DNA from 3 places in the Paenibacillus sp. PK4536 genome. Region 2 is predicted to be linked to each of the others. Evidence: riboswitches for the same ligand, from Rfam matches in the RefSeq annotation. Region 2 holds a riboswitch; each other region holds the start of a gene.
The links. A riboswitch is a leader RNA that binds a small molecule or an ion and turns the genes downstream of it on or off. The one in region 2 is predicted to bind cyclic di-AMP.

Region 1: it holds a riboswitch for cyclic di-AMP, as region 2 does, so the genes downstream of both, kdpF (K(+)-transporting ATPase subunit F) here and PO903_RS06090 (C40 family peptidase) in region 2, are expected to answer to the same signal.
Region 3: it holds a riboswitch for cyclic di-AMP, as region 2 does, so the genes downstream of both, PO903_RS04710 (hypothetical protein) here and PO903_RS06090 (C40 family peptidase) in region 2, are expected to answer to the same signal.

Annotation. Positions count from the first base shown of each region.
Region 1 covers NZ_CP126313.1:3,465,406-3,468,689, forward strand. The annotation lists gene PO903_RS15565 (carboxypeptidase regulatory-like domain-containing protein) at 1-640, shown strand, start outside; cyclic di-AMP (ydaO/yuaA leader) riboswitch at 943-1,146, shown strand; cyclic di-AMP (ydaO/yuaA leader) riboswitch at 1,208-1,390, shown strand; gene kdpF (K(+)-transporting ATPase subunit F) at 1,639-1,719, shown strand; gene kdpA (potassium-transporting ATPase subunit KdpA) at 1,739-3,284, shown strand, end outside.
Region 2 covers NZ_CP126313.1:1,314,009-1,317,292, reverse strand. The annotation lists gene PO903_RS06095 (YwhD family protein) at 55-567, opposite strand; cyclic di-AMP (ydaO/yuaA leader) riboswitch at 1,048-1,187, shown strand; gene PO903_RS06090 (C40 family peptidase) at 1,200-1,673, shown strand; gene PO903_RS06085 (GNAT family N-acetyltransferase) at 1,951-2,466, shown strand; gene PO903_RS06080 (hypothetical protein) at 2,549-2,842, opposite strand; gene motA (flagellar motor stator protein MotA) at 3,040-3,284, shown strand, end outside.
Region 3 covers NZ_CP126313.1:1,010,978-1,014,261, forward strand. The annotation lists gene PO903_RS04700 (hypothetical protein) at 1-217, opposite strand, end outside; gene PO903_RS04705 (oxidoreductase) at 268-984, opposite strand; gene PO903_RS04710 (hypothetical protein) at 1,079-1,474, opposite strand; cyclic di-AMP (ydaO/yuaA leader) riboswitch at 1,595-1,788, opposite strand; gene PO903_RS04715 (hypothetical protein) at 2,182-2,640, shown strand; gene PO903_RS04720 (universal stress protein) at 2,682-3,284, shown strand, end outside.

The DNA of each region.
Region 1 (3,284 bases), 2.2 Mb from region 2:
AAAAGTCACTTTGACAGCTCAATCCAAAATGAACCTTCGTCTAGACAACACATCTGCTTATGGAACGTATCAATTACAGTTATTTAATGCGAATCTGGTGAGTCAAGGAACACTGGCACAGAATACCAACGGTCAAGTCACACTACCCGCAGGAACGTATTATATTCAAGTCTTAGCACCTTCTACATTTGATCTAACGACTCCATACAAATTATCTGTTAATTATCAGACAGCAGATGTATCCAGAGTTGCGATTAGTAATATTACAACAGATGGTGGTGTCTATGGATTTATTAATTATGGACAAGGTAATAAGTGGCGTGTCAAAAACAATATCGTGATCTCAGGTCGTGCTTTTGATGCTACAGGCAATCCGGTAGCGAACGCTATCGTAACGACTAATATCACTACAATTCTCAATGGCAAAGTGATTCCCGGAACAGCTACGACAGATGCTTCAGGTAACTTTACAATGCCAGTCAATATTGATAATCCAGGAGTAGGGCAATATACGTTCCAATCATCCAAATACAGACATTATTATGATATTGTCAGAATCCAATTTTTCAGCAACGGTAAGCCATTAAATTCAGACATTAGCACACTGTATCATTTCGCTTATGAAATCTACACAGGTTGACCATAATTTTAAAAATGATAGCATCTTGCGTAAAAAATGACATAACCGTTTTCAGAATCTATTGTAAATGAATGATAAATGCGATGTAACAACAGTGAAAAAGTAGAGAAACGATGAAAAAGAGAGAAAATAGGAGCCTGCGATAGATAACTTTTCAATAGTTATCTGAAAATGAAAGCTGTGATGATTCACAGCTTTTTTTGCGTCTTTTCTCAGCTTTACAGTTGACAAGGACAGGCGTATTATTCATTGCAGGCAGTTGATGAATACGATTCAGCAACTGATATAAATGAAGTTTCCAATGTTTTTGATCGCTGAGTTTTCGGTGCTAACCGAAAAACGGGGGAACCAAATTGCGATTTCACAAAACGGTGTGAGAGCCGGAATGTGAATCGTTGGGGTGAATCTGCATACTGACTAACCATGGTACAGTCAGACAATGCAGTAGGGCGACTCTCACCGCCCGAATCCGACAGCTAACCTCGTAAGCGTGGATAGGAGAGAAGTGTGAAGCTTGTGCCGATCTGACACAGTGTAATACGACTCTGTGTTTTTTGATATGTTAACAATGTCACAACGCTTAATTTTCATATGCATATGAAAAGCGGGGGAACCAATCGTTGATGAAGAGGACTGATAGGAAATGATCAGGATCTACACAACATGGGGTGAATTCCGGTATCTACCGGAACGGGCAATCTTCCAGCCCGAATCCGACAGCTAACTCCGTAAGCGTATAAGGGAGAACTCCTAACCAGCAACTCGGCAGGTACACGATAAGTGTGCGTGTTTGTAGAAGTCTGGGGAAAAGTTCTGCTTTTCTCCAGGCTTCTTTTTTTGTGCCTTTTTTAGCAAATCATAGTAACCAAAATGAATGCAGGGAGTTCTTCACATATGATGGATATATTAATGATTGGATTGGTTTTGTTGATTACTGTAGGGTTGAGCGGGTTGCTGCAATGGGCATCTGTAGCTATCGGAGAAAGAAGGAATGAGCGATGACTTGGCTGCTGTGGATTATTATTGGTGGATTAACCATTTATCTATGTTACGCATTAATTTATCCAGAAAAATTCTAATGGGTCAGGGGAGAACATCGTGAGTATCTTTTCATATATCGGAATTGCAGTCACTTTTATTATCGCTTTAATCATCGCTCGTCCAACCGGACATTATATTGCACATGCTTTTGACAATACACCCAATCGATTAGATCGTTGGTTTCATCCTATTGAAAAATGGATTTACAGGTTCGGTGGAATCAAAGGTGAAAATCAGACATGGAAGCAATATGCTGGAGCCGTATTGATCAGTAATACAGTCATCTTGCTTATCGCTTATGCGATCTTCCGTCTTCAACATGTATTACCTTTGAACCCAGCGGGCATTACGAATATGAGCCCTGATCTAGCGTTCAATACAGCGATTAGCTTTATGACGAATACCAATTTACAGCATTATAGTGGTGAAAGTGGTTTATCTTTATTTTCACAGATGACAGCAATTATCTTTATGATGTTTGTATCACCGGCAACAGGGATTGCGGTTGCAATTGCATTTATTAGAGGAATAACCGGTAAGCCTCTAGGTAATTTCTTTACGGATCTAGTACGAGCAATTACACGGATTTTGCTACCTCTTACTTTTATTATGGCGCTTGTGTTTGTTGGATTAGGTATGCCGCAGACGTTGCATACTGTAGTGACAGCTCAGACGTTACAAGGAACAGAGCAACAGATTGGTGTAGGTCCAATTGGATCATTTCTAGCGATCAAAGAATTAGGGAATAACGGTGGTGGTTATTTTGGAGCCAACTCTGCACATCCTTTTGAAAATCCAGGCGGATTCAGTAATATGTTGCAAATGCTGATGATGTTACTGGTTCCAATGTCATTACCATTTACGTACGGTAAAATGGTCGGCAACTCGAAGCAAGGCCGAGTATTATTCGTTTCGATGGTTATGATGTTTGTCGTGATGCTTAGTGTATCTCTTGCAAGTGAATATCAAGGAAATCCATTGATTAATCAATTAGGTATCCAGCACAATGCAGGATCGATGGAAGGTAAAGAAGTACGATTAGGCGAAGCTCAATCTTCGTTCTACTCTGTAGTTACTACCGCTTCAGAGACTGGTGCTGTCAATAACATGCATGATACGTTAACACCACTCGGTGGATTGATTGCATTAGGAAATATGATGCTAAATACAGTATTTGGCGGTTCAGGTGTAGGACTGTTGAATATTCTAATGTATGCCATTATTGCGGTGTTCTTATCCGGTCTTATGGTTGGACGCACACCTGAATTTCTCGGTCGCAAAATTGAAGGCAAAGAAATGAAATTGATTGCCGTCACATTACTTATTCAGCCTCTACTGGTCTTAGCGCCTACAGCGATTGCTTTAATGACGCAGGCAGATACGATTTCGAATCCGGGTTATCATGGACTGACTCAAGCGCTCTATGAATTTACATCATCAGCAGCGAATAACGGTTCAGGATTTGAAGGCTTGGGCGATAACACACCATTCTGGAATATCATGACAGGTGTTGTGATGTTTATCAGTCGTTACTTCTCAATGGTGACATTGTTAGCTGTTGCAGGCTCATTAATGGCGAAAAAACCTGTTCCAGAAACAAGCG
Region 2 (3,284 bases):
ACGATCTGAGGGTCGTCGGTCTTTTGTGTAATACGTAGACTATGTTAGTTATTATTAACCTTCTAATGCAGATTTAAACTCTTCTGAAGACTGATTCCACCACTCTTCATTATGGGCAACCAATAATTTTTTAAGCGCTGCTTTTTCTTCTGTTCCTAAGCCCTCTAACATAATGCGACGCTTGATCGCATAATCTAACTTATTCACATGCTCGGCAAGAATTTTCCAGCCTTTTTTCTCTTCTTCATTGATCCACATCTCACAAGCCGTCGCTCCTGCATAATTAACACCTTCAGCTAATTTATCTACAGCGACCCATACTAACCATACTTGGCGACCACCATTTAATTCTTCACGATTGGTAGTAAATTTGATTCCTTTTTCTACCTTACTTTTGGCATGCATAGCGCCAACATCGATTTTTGCTTCGCCATGGTCTATAATGATAGGGGAAACATTATTGAGGTTAATCGCTCCTGATCCAAACCCCTTATGTTTACTACTTTTTGCACTACTACTTACAATATTCAGTGACATTGACTTTTTACTTGGTTGATTTTCATCCATATTGTTAGAATACTCCTTTGTAGGTCAGTATAAATAAAGACTGTTATACATATAAATGGTACTTTAATCTATTACTCATATTGTAGCGAATAATGAGTTAAAAGCCAATAAAGTCGATTATTGTCACGATTTTTCATAAAAAAAGGTAAAAAACGTTCATTATTGTGATTGGTGAACCGAAGAAAGTATATATAGTGGTCATCATTCACTAATAACCACCCACATCTGATCAAAAGATTAAATTTTTTTAACTTTTAAGAACATGACAACCGTAGGCTTTGACAGAGATTACTCGTCAAAATGCTTAAGCAAATATTAAAAACAGATGAATAAACGTTTGCCAAAGTAAAAAACCTCTGGTAGAATAAATCCAGTGAGATTTTAGTAACAACTTTGTAAACTTTAAAATGAAATGCTGTAACCTTTATAGCGTAATGAAAAATTTGTCGTTTTGTCGTAATGATCCGTGAACGGTACATACCAAGCTTTGAGCCAAATTCCTTGGTACCGGGAAACGGGGGAACCGTTTTGGGTGAATTGATCTTGTTTCGGAGGGATCATAGGGGAATACCTTCTACCGAATCCTTAAGCTAACCTCGTAGGCAATTGGAAGGGGACAATTGATTTTGAACATGAAAAAGAAACTAACAGCCGCAGTAATGGGACTTGCTATTGCATTTACGTCACTTGGAGTAACAAGTGCACATGCAGATTCTAAAATGGATCAAGTAATTGATGGAGCTATTGGAACACCTTATCGTATTGGTGGAACATCTTTCAGCGGTTTTGACTGCTCTGGATTTACACAATATGTATTCGGCAAAATGAACATTGATCTTCCTCGCCAATCTAGTTCTCAATATCAAGTAGGTGAGCCTGTATCAAAAAGTGATTTAATTGCTGGAGATCTGTTATTCTTCAATACTACCGGGGCTGGAGTTTCACATGTAGCAGTTTATGTAGGAAATGGTAACTTCGCACACGCTTCTACTTCTAAAGGTGTGAGAATTGACAGTTTGAGCATGGATTACTATCAAAATCGTTACGTTGGTGCTAAACGCGTTATGAGTGATTCCACATATAACACCTTCGCAACTGACAATTAATTATCCTATTAACAACTCATATAAATGAACCTACAGACCACTTAAGATTCCCGCCAGAATCTTTGGTGGTTTTTTTATGTTTCTATATAAGTAAGACGTATCGAACGTCTAATAGGTTACATAAAATTGTGAATCTTTGAAAATTTATATTTTGTTGTGGTTATAATTATGTCTACTTATTATTAACCTACTCGTAATTATGGTAAACAGGATATTGCAAATTTTTTATCTTTTTTTTATGGTATACATATGAAGTATGGTCATAGGAGGTTACTAGATGAGCTCATCACTAGATTCTGTTTTTCATACTATTCCTTTGACAGAATTACATGCCGCTGAAGTATGCACATGGATCTATGAACCACCTTATAATATCTATGGTTGGATGGCATGGGAACAAATGAAAGAATTAGGGATTGAATTTGGAGATCCGATAATTCGAGAAGAACAATATCTATCTGTTCTAGATCAACATGAACAATTAGCTGGATTTGCTCAACTTTTTCCATTAGGACATACGATTAGACTAGGTATAGGAATGCGTCCTGATCTTTGTGGCCATGGTTATGGAGAAGAATTTGTACGAGCAATTGTGCAGACGGCTCAGGAACGTAGTGCTACCGCAGAGATTGATTTAGAAGTATTGACCTGGAATCAACGGGCTATTCGCACCTATCAGAAAGCAGATTTTTATATTACAGATATGTATGAACGCAGAACGCCTGATGGGATGAAGCCTTTTTATTGTATGGTCTATCAAGCTCCGCCTAACGCACGTTATCCTAATCTCTAAAATAAAAGCACAGAAGGAATGATAAGACTCATTCTTCTGTGCTTTTTGTGTATTTCTTTTTTACATACCTATAATAGATGTTTTAAATTAAAGTTACGAAAGTCATTTCTTCTTTGCCAATCAGAATATCGATCCGATGGGTATCTGCATCGTAAATGACAACTCCACTACCTACATTGATCATAGACTCTGAGCCTAACGCAAAAAATAAATCTTCTGCCAATGCTTCATTCACTTCATGTCGTTCACCTTCAGCAAGTACTTCCCACTCTTGAGGTTCCATATCAAAAAATAAATAACTGTCTGGAATCATCCCTACTGCTGATGTTAAATCACTTAATATGTCCTCATAATCTCTTCCATGCTTAACGCCCATACTTAACCTCCCGATCTGTCCATATTGTTACATTTTCCAGCTTATTTACATTATAACGCAAATATACACTAAAAAACTCTTAACAATGCAGCATATCTTGTCGATAAAAGAGTATCAGATGTTTTTGGAAAACACATCATTACATGGAAGTGGATGATGAAAAAGATAAACTATTATACTCACGGACGAGGTGTATTATGCAAATTTCAACAATTATCGGTCTAGTACTTGGTTTGGGTTCACTAATATTCGGTATGCTTTTAAAGGGTGCTCCCCTAATCAATCTGGTGAATAATCCAGCCGCTTATGTCATCATTTTTGTAGGTACAGCAGCAACCATTTTTATGGCGTTCCCAATGAACGAAGTAAAACGCCTTGGTAAATTGTTTAAAGTCGTATTTGTTCAACAAAAATTAATGGACAAAAAAGATCTAGTCGGTAT
Region 3 (3,284 bases), 300 kb from region 2:
CTAACCATTCTTCTAATCCAGTCGCTATTTTACGGCGCTCATTCGGTTGTGCTGGAGCTTTACCACGTAACGCTTGAATTGCACTGCGCATCACTTTGCAGGAAGATTGGATAAATGGATAATCGTCTTTATCCCATGCTTTGGCATTATCCATATCGTAAAAAGAAATCCATTTTTCGATCGTTGAAGCTGCTTGCTTAGGTTCTAATTGAGGCATATTATAATTCTCCATTTCTATAATTGAACTAATACGTACAAATGATGACGTCAACTCCGTTTTTTAGTAGAAGAAGTCGTAGGTTGTGATTCATCGGCAATCCGCTGCAAACGATCTGAAAGATACACATGCGATCCGGGTTTGGCGGTCTGTGCAATTCGATACATCGCTAGAGCGACTGCACTTGCTTCTATTCCCCGATATTTACGAAGAGGACCCACCATAAGGAAAGATAATGCCTGAGAGATGACAGTGCCAAATTGCTCGCCTGCACGGCTATCTTTACGCTTACCAAGCAATAAAGATGGACGAATCAACGACAACGAGGTATATCCAATCTGTTGTAATCGCTGTTCCAGTTCTCCTTTGATCCGTGTATAAAAGATACTGGACTTCGGATCGGCCCCCATAGAACTGATAACGATAAACTGTTTGGCTCCTTGCTCATACGCAATCTGCGCTACCGCAAATGGATAAATAACATCAATTTCGATCATCTGCTTCTGTGTTCCTGCTTGCTTAATCGTTGTTCCCAGACAACAGAATACATCATCTGCTTTCATATCCGCTCGATAATCTTGCAATTTATTGTAATCCACCACAACCTGTTGCAACTTCATATGTTGCAGTTGTTGCACAGGTTGGCGGACAAGAGCAATCACTTGAGTGTATTCTGTACTTTCTAATAACTGGCGCAGCAACTTTTTGCCTACTAGACCTGTGGCTCCTGCGACTAATGCTGTTTTACCGATCACGATCATCTCCATTTCTGCGCATCGCCTTGATTCCCTATCTTCTTCATTATCAAGATATCATCAGCAAATTGCAAAATAAAATGAGCGATCGATCTACAGCCCCTTTTTATAACAAAAAGGAAGCACTGCTCCCATTCGTATGAATAATGTAATCGGCGCCCAGTCCACGATAAATCAATCGGGATTGGTTGCCTTCTGTAATAACATAGAGTTGCTGTGATGACCATGTTCGGCAGATCTGGATATAACGACAACAGAGCGGTAGACTGCGTTCAAATAAATAAATTTTGCCAATCTTCAACTCTGGAATCCGCCATAACTCTTGTCGCTGTGTGTCGATCACTAGCACATGTTCAATCCCCATTTTCTGATATCGAAGTTGATCGGCTTGACTGTTCACGATCACTGCAAATGGAATCTTTTTCACTTTTAACAATTGCATAAATTGCTCCCCTGCTACAGTAGCCGGTGATACCAGTACAAATTCCTGCTCATATTCCATCCTTGTTCGCGCTCCTCCACCCATTGTAGACAACAAAAAAAAGCCGTTAGAAGAGGACCTCTTCATCAGCTTCTAAGACAAGTGCCTGCGGCATCTTATCATGGCGTAGTTGATTATTGTCGTCTCTCTTATTGCAGCTTACGAGGTTAGCTGACGGATTCGGAAGTAAGAGTCTCCCTACAGAGTTATCGGTCTTCACCAACTGCTCTGATTCACCCCTGAATAGCTCACTAGCATAGTGTCTATTCTTATGGTTCCCCCGCTGATTGAAAGGTCTATTGATACCCTTTTCAGCCATTAAGCTGTAATGAACTTGAAAGAAATCATACGCCCGCTCTTTTCGTTTGTAAAGCAGTACTGAAGCTCGCTATATTCGGATATAGAGCAATCCAGTCGATTGTAGGGTTCTAATGTTCTATTTCCTTCATCTAGCGCTGTTTTACTTTCTTTTACAGGATAAATGGATAAACCGACGCATTGATGAGTATACAAGACATTACCGTATGAATGAATAGAATGAATCCGATTACATGGTTGTTTTCACAGATATATGATCTTTTTAATACTCAGGTCTGATTTTACTTCTTTCTCTGAGCGGACTATGATTGCTAACAATATCTGACATCAAGTATACCGTTATAGACAGATACACGGATCGTGATTGGATTAGGCAAAGAAACATCATATTAAAGGAGCGTAGATTTTTGATGAGTCTGTTATCGGCCATTTCACCTGTTACTCATGCGGTATCCACTAGCAACACATCTGTCCATGTTATTCATTCTATTGAAGTATTTCAGTATGATAATCGCCGTCTAGCCTTACCTGAAATGGATGGCTATCTACACTGTGGGCTGTTAAAAATCGCAAGTCATGGAGTTACAGGCTGGGCGGAATATTCATTTACAGATCAAGTTCAGCATCTGGATCTGGTGAAATGGAGTCGAGTATTTACATCACTCAAAAAATGCCCTCTAGATCAAGCACTTTCTCATATCGATCAGCAGCAACAGAATTGGGGAAGTGTACGTAGTCAGGTTGCTTTAGAAGCATTGACTGAACTGCGGATTCGACTACAAGATTCACCTGATGTGTGGACATCGTCAGATGCGCTTATTAATCATGCTTTTTTGTTAGATTACACCATCGCTTATTATTCCTTTTGAACAATTCTGGTTAATGGATCATAACTACGAAATAAAGGAGTGTGCCTTTCTTGAATTCTGAAAAGATTATGGTGTGTGTGTATTATGGGCCCAATGGAGAACGGTTGATCAGGCGTGGTATTCATTTATCTCAATTGATTCAGTCCCCACTCTGTGTACTCAGTGTGATTGATCACCCGATCGATGAGATGGATCAGCAAGAAGAGAAATATGTAGAGGCATGGTGCAAATTGACCGAAGAAGCAGGAGGTACATTTGTCCTTTTAGAAAGTCATGGACAAGAAGCTGCTGATATTATTGCTTCAACTGCTCAAAAGCATGATGTGACGCAATTGATTATTGGACAATCTGCTCAGACACGCTGGCAAGAAATCATGAAAGGTTCTATCGTGAATGATCTATTGGAAAAGTTGGGAGCGATTGATCTACATATTGTAGCCGTACAGCGGATGCAAGCGCAGTTAGAAGAAACGCATGAAGAAGGTGTAGATGTAGAAGTCGTTCAGACCACACGCGGCTATGAAATCGCCTATGAGACACATGGTCGACCGATCGTGATCGAAGGTATCTTTTTCAAAGACATGCATACTGACTTTGATAATGGATTATTGAAGCTATGTATTAACGGAGAATATCAGTATCTG